Regions from separate parts of the Paenibacillus sp. FSL H7-0735 genome, predicted to be linked through region 1. Evidence: predicted binding sites of a transcription regulator. Region 1 holds the regulator's gene; each other region holds the start of a gene.

Region 1 (4,206 bases):
CAAGACTAGGTGCTCTACCTTTTCTATTAATCCAGACCGTGGTCAACCCTGCTGCCAGCCCCCCACGGATATCCGTTGTAAGCTTATCGCCGACCATAACCGCTTGCTCAGGAGTTACATCAAGAAGCTCTAAAGCATGCAGGAAAATTTCCTTATCCGGTTTGCCTTTACCAAAGCTTCCGGAAATCACAATATGATCAAAGAAAGGAATTAACTCTGGCACACCATCTAGTTTTTCTTGTTGCAGTGCAGGACAACCGTTCGTAAGTAGCAAAAGCTTCACTTGACCCCGTAACTGCTCCAGTACATGCATTGTTTCTTCATAGATGTATGGACGTTTTCTGCGCTCTGCTGCGAATTTAGTTGCCAAGGTCTCAGCTAGTGCTTCGTCTTCCACCCCTAAGGCTGCAAGTCCGCGACGCCAAGACTCTTTACGATAAACCGGTGCAAGCTGCTCCAATTGACGGAATTCTGGCTGTTCACCTGCCGTAAAGTTAGCCCAGAGTGCTTCATATGGATTAATTCCGATCATCTTTGTAAATGGGAACGTCTCATAAGATTCATACAAGCTACTTGCTTCCTTACGAACTGCAACTTCTAGTTCTTGTGGATCAATCGTATCCCCGGCGGCTTCACAAGCAGAACGAAATGCTTCTTCGACGCTCCGATCATCCCACAGCAATGTATCATCAAGGTCAAATAGTACAGCAGAAATTGGCATTACAGGTCTCCCTCTCCCTTTAACTGGTCTAGTTCTATTCGTGAACTACTTCAATGTTGTGAGCTTTAGCAAATGCTTCTAATCGTGTACTCATCGCATTAGTATCATAGCGATTCATAAGTCTTGTGAAAATCCATTTCGTACGTTTCCCTTTGTGCTTAATGACTACAGCTCCACGCGAAAGGGTGATTTTCTCAATATCTGCAGCTGGAAGCCCGCGTTCGCGATTGAATTTAATAGTAGACAGTCTTGCTTTTTCCACCTTCAAGTACGGACGACGGAAGAACAATAGCGCTGCCAGCAAATAGTACAGTACTACTCCCAACCAATTAGCCAGCATGCCATTTCCTTTGGCCTGATCAATAGAACCAACTACCCAAAACATAGTGCCAAGTATCACTAACACTACCGGAAATGCAATGTTGCGACCTTTAAAGACTTCGGCATTCTGGGTAGGAGATTTAGAGGCATAAATCGTATCCTTGCCTTGTTTCTTTCTTTGCTTGTTGATTTGCTGTGTGTTGCGTTGAACCATTCTTTCCCAAGAACGGGCCATGTGCGTTCCCCCTAGTCATCCTGAAATATCTATGAAAAGGAACAGCGAGCTAATGTTTAAGCCCCTTGTTACCTTGTTCATGCTCATCGTTATCTACTACTTCAATAGTATTTAATTGTGCTCGGAAGTTATTGCGGATATTCCCCAGGTAAATTTCACGAAGCTTGGCACGTTCCGCCACTTCCTCTTGATTAAGGCCTACGCTCTTCTGTTTGCGTGCCAATTCGTTAATTCGCGCGACCAACTCATCAATATTCAATACTTTCCCTCCCCCTATAAATTAATTCTAACTCTGCCATGAGAAAAAGAGCTTGTCAAGGTCTACTCCCTGCAAGCTCTACTGGTCATTCTATTATGTTCTCAGAAAATTAATAAATAGGTAAAGTAAGTATGTCTCCAGCGTTAATTTGACTACTCTTAATCCCACTTGAACGTTTAATTCCTTCTATATAAACAACTGTCTTCATATCAGCCGGTTTATTCTTAAGGGCAATACTCCATAGTGTATCTCCACGTTCAACCACAATCCGCTTCTCTTCCTTCATTATAGTCGTCGATCCTGCAAATACATTTCCCACTACTGTTAGGCCAGAAAATACTAGCACGATAATCAATATTAACTTAATAAAGAAGTCCTGACGGAACAACGAAATCATCCCTCCTAGCAAACGTTCCGTTATCTCTTTCACCTTAGCGGAATTACGGGCAACGTCATTATGTCCTAAAGATTCAACCACTGGGGCCTTATCGTAGATGCTGCGGTATGTACTGTATTTTAGCATAATTATCATCCTCCAAACACTTGTTCTTACTTTCGAATTCATAATAACACGAACATGTGTTTTGTTCAATACTATTTCAGAACAATTGTTCTCTTTTTTTCGAGAGACTCAAGTGGTTCATTTTATTATCATTTGTCTACCATTTTTTAACTCTAGCAGATTAATATTTATAATAGTTAGAACTTATGTTTGTGCGAACGGTAGTTCTATGTTATAATTTTCCCAAACATTACTATATGGGGTTGATTCCAATGTCAAAGATTTCAAGTCGCCAGCTGGCGATCCTGGAATTTATACGAAGCGAAGTCCGCAGCAAGGGTTATCCACCTTCCGTCCGGGAAATTGGAGAAGCTGTTGGCCTTGCTTCCAGCTCCACAGTTCACGGTCATTTGGACCGGCTTGAGAAGAAGGGACTTATTCGTCGAGATCCAACGAAGCCACGTGCAATAGAATTACTAGGCCAAGAGGATTCAGAGAATGTTCACCAATTCGCCCAGACCATCTCACGGATTCCTGTCGTAGGTAAAGTTACCGCCGGGGTACCTATCACTGCTACAGAGAATATCGAGGACTACTTCCCACTTCCTACTCACTATGTAGGTGACAACAAAGTATTTATGCTGTCAGTTATGGGTGATAGTATGGTGGATGCTGGCATTATGAATGGTGATTATGTAATTGTTCGCCAACAACAAACAGCGGACAACGGAGATATCGTTGTAGCCATGACTGAAGAAGATGAAGCAACCGTTAAGACCTTTTACAAGGAACGTGATCATATACGGCTTCAGCCGGAGAATCCAGCTTATGAGCCTCTTCGCCTTAATCGCGTAACTATTCTCGGAAGAGTCATCGGATTGTTTCGAGATATCCACTAAGTATGCACTCCTACCATAAAAGGCTGTTCCGCAAATGCGGAACAGCCTTTTTTCTGTGTATTTTGCTTTCTCAACCACTAACGAACATTTGTTCTCGTTCGCTAAAATGGGCATTTTCTATGAATAACCGTTTAGGCGTTCTGCTCATATCCTAATCAGAAAGGAGTGTTGTGCATAATGCCAAATTACCGAATTATTGTAGATCTGACCCAAAGAATGTTATATCTTCTGGACAATGATATTGTGATTAGAGGTTTCCATGTCGGCATTGGTAAGATGTTAACCCAATCCCCAGTGGGAGAATTCACGATTATTAACAAACAACCCAATCCAGGCGGTCCCTTTGGTGCCTTTTGGATGGGACTGTCTAAACCACACTACGGGATTCATGGAACGAATGATCCTTCCTCCATTGGGAAAGAGGTATCCCACGGCTGTATCCGGATGTACAACGAGGATGTGTTAACACTCGCAGCTATCGTCCCTATAGGAACACGAGTAACGATAAGGAATTGAATTCGCTGAGGACGTCACAACCCCCAAATCACCATATACAGAATGGGGGTCATTACATAAGTAAGTATTTTTTCATTAGCATACTAGGAGTTTGGTGATTATATGTCGAATATTGTTAACAGGATTGCAAATTGAAAAGGATGTGTTTAGTTTTGAATAACTCAAAAATTAGAACCCTCGTCGATTTTAAAGTCGATGCACTGGGTAAGCTGTCCGGTTTACTTTTAAATGATGAACAAGCTTGTGGAAAAAAAGTGAATTTGCTCACCTCTTTTGGCAGCATTCAGGGAATCGTCTCTCCAGCCGTCTCCAACAAAGAGGATGTATTTGATTTAAAATCTTTGATGGATGATGTAATAGTAGACGAATACATATCTTATTTGGGAGCAGAACACCCTGATAAAAATTTCAGCTATAACTTTGTTGTCCTCAATGACGTTACTGTAAGACCTTATGCTAGTTATGGGACTCCGATCGAATACAAACAGCTGATTGTTTATACCGATCATATCACTGCCTTCAATTTTCTATAGGTTACATACTTACCTTAAAAAGCACCCTTGCAGCAACCCCCAATTTTGCGCCATTTGCAGAATCGGCAGGTTTCTCCGGGTGCTTTTTTTGGGCTAATTCCGAAGCCGATCCTATAATTCCACGAATTTCCCTTTTAAAAGATACTAGTGGGGATCATTCAGGCATATCTTTCAATAAGCAACAATTTGAGTCTAATGAGATAACTGGGAGGTGATTATA
Region 2 (4,206 bases), 1.3 Mb from region 1:
TGTCGCTTGAAGCAAAAATCAAATTAAAACTATCGTCATTATTCATCACCGTTATTATGCTGTCATCGTAATTCCCATAAAATTCGATGCCAATCCAATGCCGAAAGGAAATATCTTTGTTTTTAAAATTTTCACGAATAAAATCCAAGTCGGTTTGTTCAATGGAATAAAACGATTCACAGCCGTATTCAAGAGCGAATACGGTTTGCAAATAGGCCATCGCATGAAAAAAATCGGTCAATGCTTCAAATTCCATTTTCCATACCTTTTCATCGCAACTCATATAGACAGGGGGATTGGACCTGGATAAATCGTTCCTATGGATTCCCCAGACACAGGCACGCTGATTCTCGCAATAAAAAATTAAATATTCGCTATGCTTGAAGTATTGGAATTGCTCGGGCTTGATCAAACTATCTTGCGTATGATTCAGCCGCTCGTCTTTACCGAGTTCCAAATAATAATCTATAAACACCTGGGGCAATTCACCGAAATTATTTTTAATGGTTTGTATCTCATCATGACTAAACCCGTTTCGTTTCGTAATATGAAACAGCTTTTTAATCATTGTAAAATCAGTCATCCGCATCACACCTTATCCTTGTATAATTTGCTATCGATTGACTAAATTTGTCCAATATTATCATCCTTTGTTAAGGAATTTTTTCCGAAACCAATAAAAAACAAAAAAACCTTGATTTCTCAAGGTTTTCACTGTGATGCCGAGGACGGGGGTCGAACCCGTACGGTACTCACGTACCGCAGGATTTTAAGTCCTGTGCGTCTGCCTGTTCCGCCACCCCGGCATATTATGTGTTGAAGCTTCATACGTTGTTCACATATAACGCGACAAGAAATATAATATCATGAATATCGATAACGCGCAATCCTTTTTCGAAAAAAATTTATTTACAATAAAAATAACCCGTTCAGCCTAAACCGACACGGGTTATTATAGACGGGGATTATCTACGCTCGTCACTTCTGCTTCTCATTCCGGCAAGACCCAAAAGTCCAAGCAGACCGAGCCAGCCCCAGTTAGATCCTTTGTTAGTCGCAGCATTCGTTGTTGTACTAGTTGCACGGTATTTGCCGGTCTGTGTAGTGTTGGTTGCCGGGTTAACAGTGCTGTTGGTTCTGTAGTTATTGCGGGTGTCATTGTAGTTATTGGTGTTGTAGTTGTTAGGTCTGTAATTATCATCGATGCGGATCTTATCTTTCATAATGCTCTCATGCTGATTCATTGTTCCCGTGGTGCCATTCATTAGATTGCCTTCCGTATTCATCATCCGAGTGTGTTCCGCAGTGCCATCCATTCCGGTATTCGCGGCTGGGATACCGCCCAATGCTGCTGATCCAACGGCATTTGATGCATAGCTAGCTCCCATTAGACTCATTGACAGTACAGTACCGCATGCAAGGCTTGTTATCAGCTTGTTCACAGTGTTATGCCTCCCTTTAAGGTTAGTTATCACTGATAATTTCCCCTTGGACGGCACTGTCTATGCATGATGATTTTACTCTTTTACTACATTAACTGTCTTGGTCACAGCATCATAAGTAACCTTTGCTCCAAGTGCCTCAGCCAGCGCACGTATGGGCACATAGGTTATTCCGGTATCGAGAACGCCATCGGTAAGCTTGCGGCCGTTTAGGTTAATGGTCACTGTAACGTCTTTGTTCACCTGATCATCCCCTCCGGTAATCTTTTTTAAAGCCTCTTTGGCTTGGTCCGTCGTTGGACGTTTACCTGCCCGAAGTTGATCTATAGTTAAACCGAAAGTCATCTGCAGATGTGAATAGTCTTTAAAAGAAGTCCAGTCCCCGCCCCATTCTAATCCAAGCCGCTTAGCCTCCTGTACAACCTCTTGCCAATCCGCAGTCTTATCTTTATCACCATCACGTTTGATGTCCCAAGAAAGGCTAGTGCCATTCGGCAGCAAAATCGCAAAATCAAACGCAAGGCCATAATTATGATAGCTGGTACCGCCTTTAGCGTTGGTAACTATCGGCCCCGGTTTGCTTCTACCCTGCGCATACAAAGCATTTTGCTCAGCGATGGTCCGTAGACCCTGAGTAATAACGATAGGGACTCCTCTCGCATGGCTTTGCTGAATCAAAACATTCGCACCTGCCGCCAAGACAGGATGAAGCCCGACCAGACGCGCCGCGGATTTTTCCCTCAATTGCTCCAAAGTCAGCATAGAATCACCCCTTTGGTATATTCAATGATGCCGCTGTCCTATTTGCCTGTACCCCTGTCCCCTTAGGATGATTTCCACAAAAAAGGACAACATATTTAACGAAAGGTGGGAGACATATGGATATTCATAGCGATAGCTATAAAGTTGCAGCCCTTAGTGAACAGGAAGAAGCACTGGAAATTATTCGGAATGCTGAAGCTTCCATTGCACATCTGACCGGTAACCCTACCGTTACCTTAATCGCTTATGAGAAAAGCGAAGGCAACGGTTCTCAGCATTAAACGATGTAGACCTCGACAATATCATCCACATCGATCCACTTCCATTCCTCCGCCCACTGCAGCTTAAACTCACGCGAGTGGGTGTGAATGGAAGTCACAAAGCCACTTAACATCGTATTTTCAAAAGGATCAAACAGAACAACTGTCACTCGTACATGACTCCGCAACGACAAAGCCAGTGTACATTCGATCTCCTCCAGCTTTTGCTCATCCAGAATAGGCTTGATGCGGCGCAGCGTCTCCCGTTCATCTCTTATAATTCTTGTCTTATGCTCCGGCAGCATCATGCGGCTGCTTTCCCACAGCCCGTTTTTTTCCAGCTTTTTGCCCATGGTAACCCCTCCCTTATAATATATCTATTCTTCTGAACACGAACGTATGTTTGTATTATATCCGCATCTTCGCATATTAATCAATAATCAGGAAAAAGATACCTTTTTGAAGGAGCGCTTTTTATCCAAAAGATGTATATCAATGTATATCCATGTAAGCGCAGCAAAAAGACGCTGACAGATAAACTGTGCAGCGCCTGATTTGATTTATTCTTGAACAACATCTCCAGATACTGAGGTAGCTTCACCTTCGGAATCTATAAGTCCAGTTGCTTCTCTTGCCTCATTAAGCTTGGAGATACCGAACAACATCGCTATATCAGCTTTTTGATTCAATTCATTAAATTGCTCAGCCGTAACATTTGCGGAATCTGCGCCCTGAGAAGCCTCTTTTTTTAAAGAATAAGCACTTTCAAAGGAAATTTTAGACTCTTCAAGCAACTTACGAATGTCTTCAGGCAAGCTGGAGGAAATTTTTACTTTCTCGGCTTGATTCGATAAATCAGTTGCGGTACTCTGAAATTGCTTAATTTTCTTCTCCAACTGCTTGTCCGTGAGTTCTCCTGCTGAATAACCAGCAATGGCTTCGTTGAACTCCTCTAAAGAAGATTTTCCCGACTCTTCAAGTTTAGACATTTCATTGTAGAAGTTTTGCACAGTCTCCTGCACTTCTTCTTCCGTGGCAGGTGCCGATGAAGTTGAATTATTGCTGCAGGCGCTAAGGATGACAGTCATCATCAGCATTCCTATTAGTAAAGCTTTTTTCATTATTTATCCCTCCACTTAACAGGATAATGTCGGTTTGTGTAAAGCGCAAATGAAATATATGTAAAATGACTGTTATGTTATAATTATTTTAATTGTGATCAGAAAAGGAGGGTATTTATGCCTTATTGCACCACCTGCGGAGCGGAATACAAGCAGGGCGCTAAATTTTGTGGAGAATGTGGAACCAGCCTTAACGGTACCGCTCCAGTGACCGCCCATCGACCAGCAGAAGATAATCATGTCAATCAAGAAGTTGTGCTCTGGAAAGGCAAACCTGCCGGCATCTCAGATCGACTTAAAGGAATTATAGCTCTTAACACAACTTCATATACCATTACAAGTCAGCGCATTATGTTAAAGACCGGACTTATCGGTAAAAATGTTGAAGAAATCGAATTGCTGCGCGTACGCGATTTATCCGTAAAACAGTCTATCATGGACCGGATGCTTGGCATTGGGTCATTAACTGTATTTTCTGATGATGCCTCAGCGCCTCAGCTTCTTTTTCGAAAAATCCATGATGCCCAAACCGTCAAAGATGTTCTGCGCAAAGCCGTTCGTGACGAGAAGATCGCCAACAACATTAGCTACCGCGAACAAATTTAAGACGCTCATACGTAA
Region 3 (4,206 bases), 1.3 Mb from region 1:
ACGGCTCAACAAAAAAAGGAGCTCAGCGGCTCCTCATTACTTTTTTTCTTATCTCGTGTACCTTAAAGGCAATAGCTCAGTGATTTCATATTTAGCTAATCGGTCATCCTCCGATACAATTATCTTGCAGTCTATTCCGTAATCCGCAATTAACTCTCGGCACATGCCGCAGGGAGAGACTACTTTAATCTCTTTTTCCTCGCTGTCTGGATCAGAATGCCTTACCGCAACAATCGTATCAAATTCCTTATAACCTTCGGATATCGCTTTGCCAATCACCATCGCTTCTGCACAGACTGTAATCCTCCCCATGCTGGCTTCCACATGTACCGCTGTAAAAATCTCTCCTGTTTTAGTACGAAGCGCTGCACCCACATGATGACGCCCCCATTCATAACGTCTGGTAATTATATCTTCGGCAGCCGTAATAAGCGTCTGATCCTCAATGGTAATTATGTACTCCATATCCAGTTACGTCCTCCTTTATTTTACCTAATTATATTAAATCGCACTGAATTATGATATAAGATATACTATTTTAAGTGCCAAAAAAGGAGGAGCAGAATTGAAAGTGAAAAAATGGATCTCCAGTCTCATCATTGTTGCATTACTTGCTTTGGCTAGTTACTGGTTTGAACAAAACGGAGAGCCTACAGACCCCTCGTCTCCATCCAATTCGAGTGTTGTTCAGCTAACCTTCCCATCAGACCGCTATCCTGAGACCGCCAAGCATATTCAGGATGCCATTGCGAAAGGTGAATCCGCCACATGTACGATTAACCGAGAGCAGGCTGAAGAGAACCGCAAAGAGTCCTTAAAAGGGATCCCTACTAAAAAGGGATATGACCGGGATGAATGGCCAATGGCTATGTGTGAGGAAGGCGGCGTTGGTGCCGACATTGAATACATAACGCCAAGCGATAACCGCGGGGCAGGAAGCTGGGTTGGCAATCAGCTGGAGGATTATGCAGACGGAACCCGGGTAGAATTTATGTTTAAATAACGATCTGTCTGACCATCCCCAGGCAACAGAATAGCCCCACCTGGCATTCGCCAGACGGGGCTACACTTCACATCAGCTAACTTAGAATAAGCAAGCTTTAGTGATGATAACCAGCAAGATGAAAAGTACCAGGATTGCTCCTGTAGAAGTCCAAGGACTACACACCGGACCTACTGATGCTGGACTTACTACCGGACCTACGTTACAACCACAACCATGTTCCATACCCATTTTCAATTCCTCCTAATGATTAATGACTACAGCACAAGATATGTAAAAAGGAGATAAGCCGTTTGGGCGAATTGGCAAACAAATGCCAATCACCTAATGAATTGAAGGCGGACAGTCGATAAACAGGATATACACAAAGGAGGTGCAATATGGATATAGCTGCATTATCAATGGCAATGAGCCAAGCATCCTTAGCTCAAAATGTTGGGATACAGGTCATGAATATTGCCAAGAATCAGGCTGAAACCCAGAGCCAAACTATGGTGGAAATGCTGGGCAAAAGCGTTGCTCCGAATTTGGGAAAAACACTTGATATTAGTGTGTAATTGCTTTATGCTAAGGATACATGAGAACGAACGTTCCTATGTATCCTTAGACTTTTTTTACTCTACATAGCCCTTCGGGCTTTTCTTTTGCGCATTTATACGAACATACGATCCCGTTAGTGATTTATTAGTGATTTTAAACGAGGTGAATAAGTTGGAGAACATGAAATCATATTATCAAATGACTGTGCTTGAGAAATGGACGGAGGATTTATACAAGCGATTAAATCTTCATCAGCCTTCGCAAATTTCAATATCGTATATTGCAGAGCGGCTTAATATCTGGGTTCATTATTTGGATGTGAGAAGCAAGAGCATTGAAGCGTCTGCAGGGATGTACAGCCTGTTTATCGACAACCGCCTTCCAGCCAATCTTCAACGGCTAGAGTTTCTTCATGAACTGTGTCATCTACTTCGCCATGGCAGCGATAATCAGACCTTGATGCCAGAGCATTTCACGCGGGCACAGGAGGACGAATCAGAGCGTTTTATCTTGTATGCGGCGATGCCTTACTCCATGATCTCCCGCATGACATTGCCTGAGCAACGGGAAGATGCCATCTCCTATCTTGCAGCAGAATTCCAAGTACCTGCCGAGCTGGCCTTACAGCGGATTGATCAGATCCAAAGACGTGTGTTCCAAGGGCAATTATTGGCCGTGATGGGAAGAAGCGAAGAACGACAGACACATATTCGCAACGGATCACGGAGATAATAAACTTAGTTGCAGTAGTTCTCTGCATATTCATTTATGGTGGAATTTCTCGTGAGGGGGAACGACATGGAAGCCATTAAAGTAATTGAATTATTACTGACTCATCCGGATTATAATGTAGATGCAGTACACCCCGAAATCCCGGATTTTGTGGGCATTGAGACGATTGAGGTGGATCACGAAACGGGGACCTTCTCCATTTTATTGCAAGAACCCAAAGAAGACTAAAAGAGAATCATTATTCTTCATAAGTTAAAAGGCAGCAAATATAGTATGTCCCGGCAATTCTTCGTTCGCCTACGCCTGGATTACTATCGGTATTTGCTGCCTTTTTGTATTACACAACCCCAAATTAAAAACCATAAGATTTTCATCCCCGGCAGCCTCGGACTTGCCTGGTTTTCCAGCACCTTAATTCGCTGCTCCAGCTCCAGTATTTTCTCTTCTTCCTGCGTCATATTCTTACCTCCTTTCTTATTTGTACATTTACAAGATATCTATGAATGACATAATAGTCTCTGTATATTATCTTATACTACATACAAATTATCTATATGGAGGGAATTAATGAAGAAAAATACAAAACTAATCTTCATCGTTCTAATCCTTTTAATCTGTGGAATAACATCCTTAGCCCTCCACTCCTTCCGAAATCATATGAACAGAGAAGTCATTCATTATCTAATAGAGACGAGAAATTATAAGAAGGAAGATTTTTATAAAGTATACACCCAGATTGCCAAAGCTCCCCTCGTAAGTACCACGGTGATTTTCGCAGACGAACCCTACGCAAGATACTTTTATCGAAAAGAAAATGGAAGGATCTATCAATACAGCAGGGCTCCTGTTAAAGGTAATGATCCTAGCTATACATATAAACATATCGAAGAGGATCTCCAGTGAAGGAGTCACTCTATTAAAAAGACGCGTTTGTCCAGCAGTCAGCACTTGGTGCTTGGGCAAATGCGTTTTTTTGATCTCCCCTGTTCTAAATAAGTAACCATCGTTTGCGTAGACAATATTGGCGTGGTGCTTAGCAGCTATCGGACACAGTTGATCTTATGCGTAGCATAACCCTCCATTTCGAAGTGTAACGGACCCCATCGCCTTTATTGGCATGAGAAACACCTTACAAGGCCCACTTTTTAAGGAATAGCGTCACTGGGGTCCGCGAACTTGCTCAAAAGTCTATTTATATGCAAATAACGACTTCTGAGTCCATAACCCTCTGGCGATAATTTATGAATAGGCATCATCTACTCTCAAACACAAAGAAATTTTCTCAGGAACAAAATGTGACCTAATGCCGTCCTAAATGGTGTTATAGGTAAAGGGGGGCACAGTATCATGCAGCGATCCATGACCCGGCCGGGAAATCATGTGATGAAGAGTTACGAAATCTACGCAGATATGCTGTTCCGGATCGCTTTGGTCCATCTAGGCAGCCGGCAAGATGCCGAAGAAGCCACTCAGGATACCTTCATCAAGCTAATAGAAAAAGCGCCAAAGTTCAAAGATGCCGAACATCAGAAGGCATGGCTGATCCGGGTAATCACCAATCATTGTAAAACACTACTGGGCAGAGGCTGGCGCAAGCGCGAGGTTAAGCTGGAGAGCGCTGAGCCAATTGCGGCAGACAGCCCCGAGGATTGGGCTCTGCTGCAGTTAGTTATGGCGATGCCCATGAAGTATAAAACCGTAATCCATCTTTATTATTACGAGGACTATCCCATCCAGGAGATCGGCAAGATTCTGCAGATTAGTCAGTCTGCCGTGAAAATGAGACTTCAGCGGGGACGGCAACGGTTAAAACTGGAGCTGGAAGGAGCGGAACCACAGTGAAGGAAGATCAGTTTCGAACATCATATAAGAAAGCGGTGGATTCGATGAAGCCAGGTGAAGGAATGAAAAAAGAATTGTTCGACAAAATG

What was found. The regulator LexA, encoded in region 1, represses DNA repair genes until DNA is damaged. The targets are predictions, from matches to a motif close to CGAACATATGTTCG.
Region 2: the regulator LexA is predicted to act here: its motif matches at 2,857-2,870, upstream of NSS82_RS24730 (YolD-like family protein).
Region 3: the regulator LexA is predicted to act here: its motif matches at 1,661-1,674, upstream of NSS82_RS24770 (ImmA/IrrE family metallo-endopeptidase).

Annotation. Positions count from the first base shown of each region.
Region 1 covers NZ_JBBOZH010000001.1:4,104,727-4,108,932, forward strand. The annotation lists gene NSS82_RS18620 (HAD family hydrolase) at 1-721, opposite strand, end outside; gene NSS82_RS18625 (hypothetical protein) at 756-1,277, opposite strand; gene NSS82_RS18630 (DUF896 domain-containing protein) at 1,327-1,536, opposite strand; gene NSS82_RS18635 (LysM peptidoglycan-binding domain-containing protein) at 1,646-2,059, opposite strand; gene lexA (transcriptional repressor LexA) at 2,311-2,937, shown strand; gene NSS82_RS18645 (L,D-transpeptidase) at 3,115-3,453, shown strand; gene NSS82_RS18650 (hypothetical protein) at 3,606-3,986, shown strand; gene NSS82_RS18655 (hypothetical protein) at 4,206-4,206, shown strand, end outside.
Region 2 covers NZ_JBBOZH010000001.1:5,440,916-5,445,121, forward strand. The annotation lists gene NSS82_RS24705 (hypothetical protein) at 1-583, opposite strand, end outside; tRNA gene NSS82_RS24710 (tRNA-Leu) at 721-806, opposite strand; gene NSS82_RS24715 (WGxxGxxG-CTERM domain-containing protein) at 966-1,442, opposite strand; gene NSS82_RS24720 (M15 family metallopeptidase) at 1,518-2,204, opposite strand; gene NSS82_RS24725 (hypothetical protein) at 2,321-2,485, shown strand; gene NSS82_RS24730 (YolD-like family protein) at 2,482-2,817, opposite strand; gene NSS82_RS24735 (hypothetical protein) at 3,025-3,585, opposite strand; gene NSS82_RS24740 (PH domain-containing protein) at 3,703-4,191, shown strand.
Region 3 covers NZ_JBBOZH010000001.1:5,446,782-5,450,987, forward strand. The annotation lists gene NSS82_RS24750 (cytidine deaminase) at 49-465, opposite strand; gene NSS82_RS24755 (NucA/NucB deoxyribonuclease domain-containing protein) at 572-1,003, shown strand; gene NSS82_RS24760 (hypothetical protein) at 1,085-1,234, opposite strand; gene NSS82_RS24765 (YjfB family protein) at 1,384-1,560, shown strand; gene NSS82_RS24770 (ImmA/IrrE family metallo-endopeptidase) at 1,724-2,275, shown strand; gene NSS82_RS24775 (hypothetical protein) at 2,342-2,503, shown strand; gene NSS82_RS24780 (hypothetical protein) at 2,587-2,733, opposite strand; gene NSS82_RS24785 (hypothetical protein) at 2,843-3,178, shown strand; gene NSS82_RS24790 (RNA polymerase sigma factor) at 3,623-4,117, shown strand; gene NSS82_RS24795 (hypothetical protein) at 4,114-4,206, shown strand, end outside.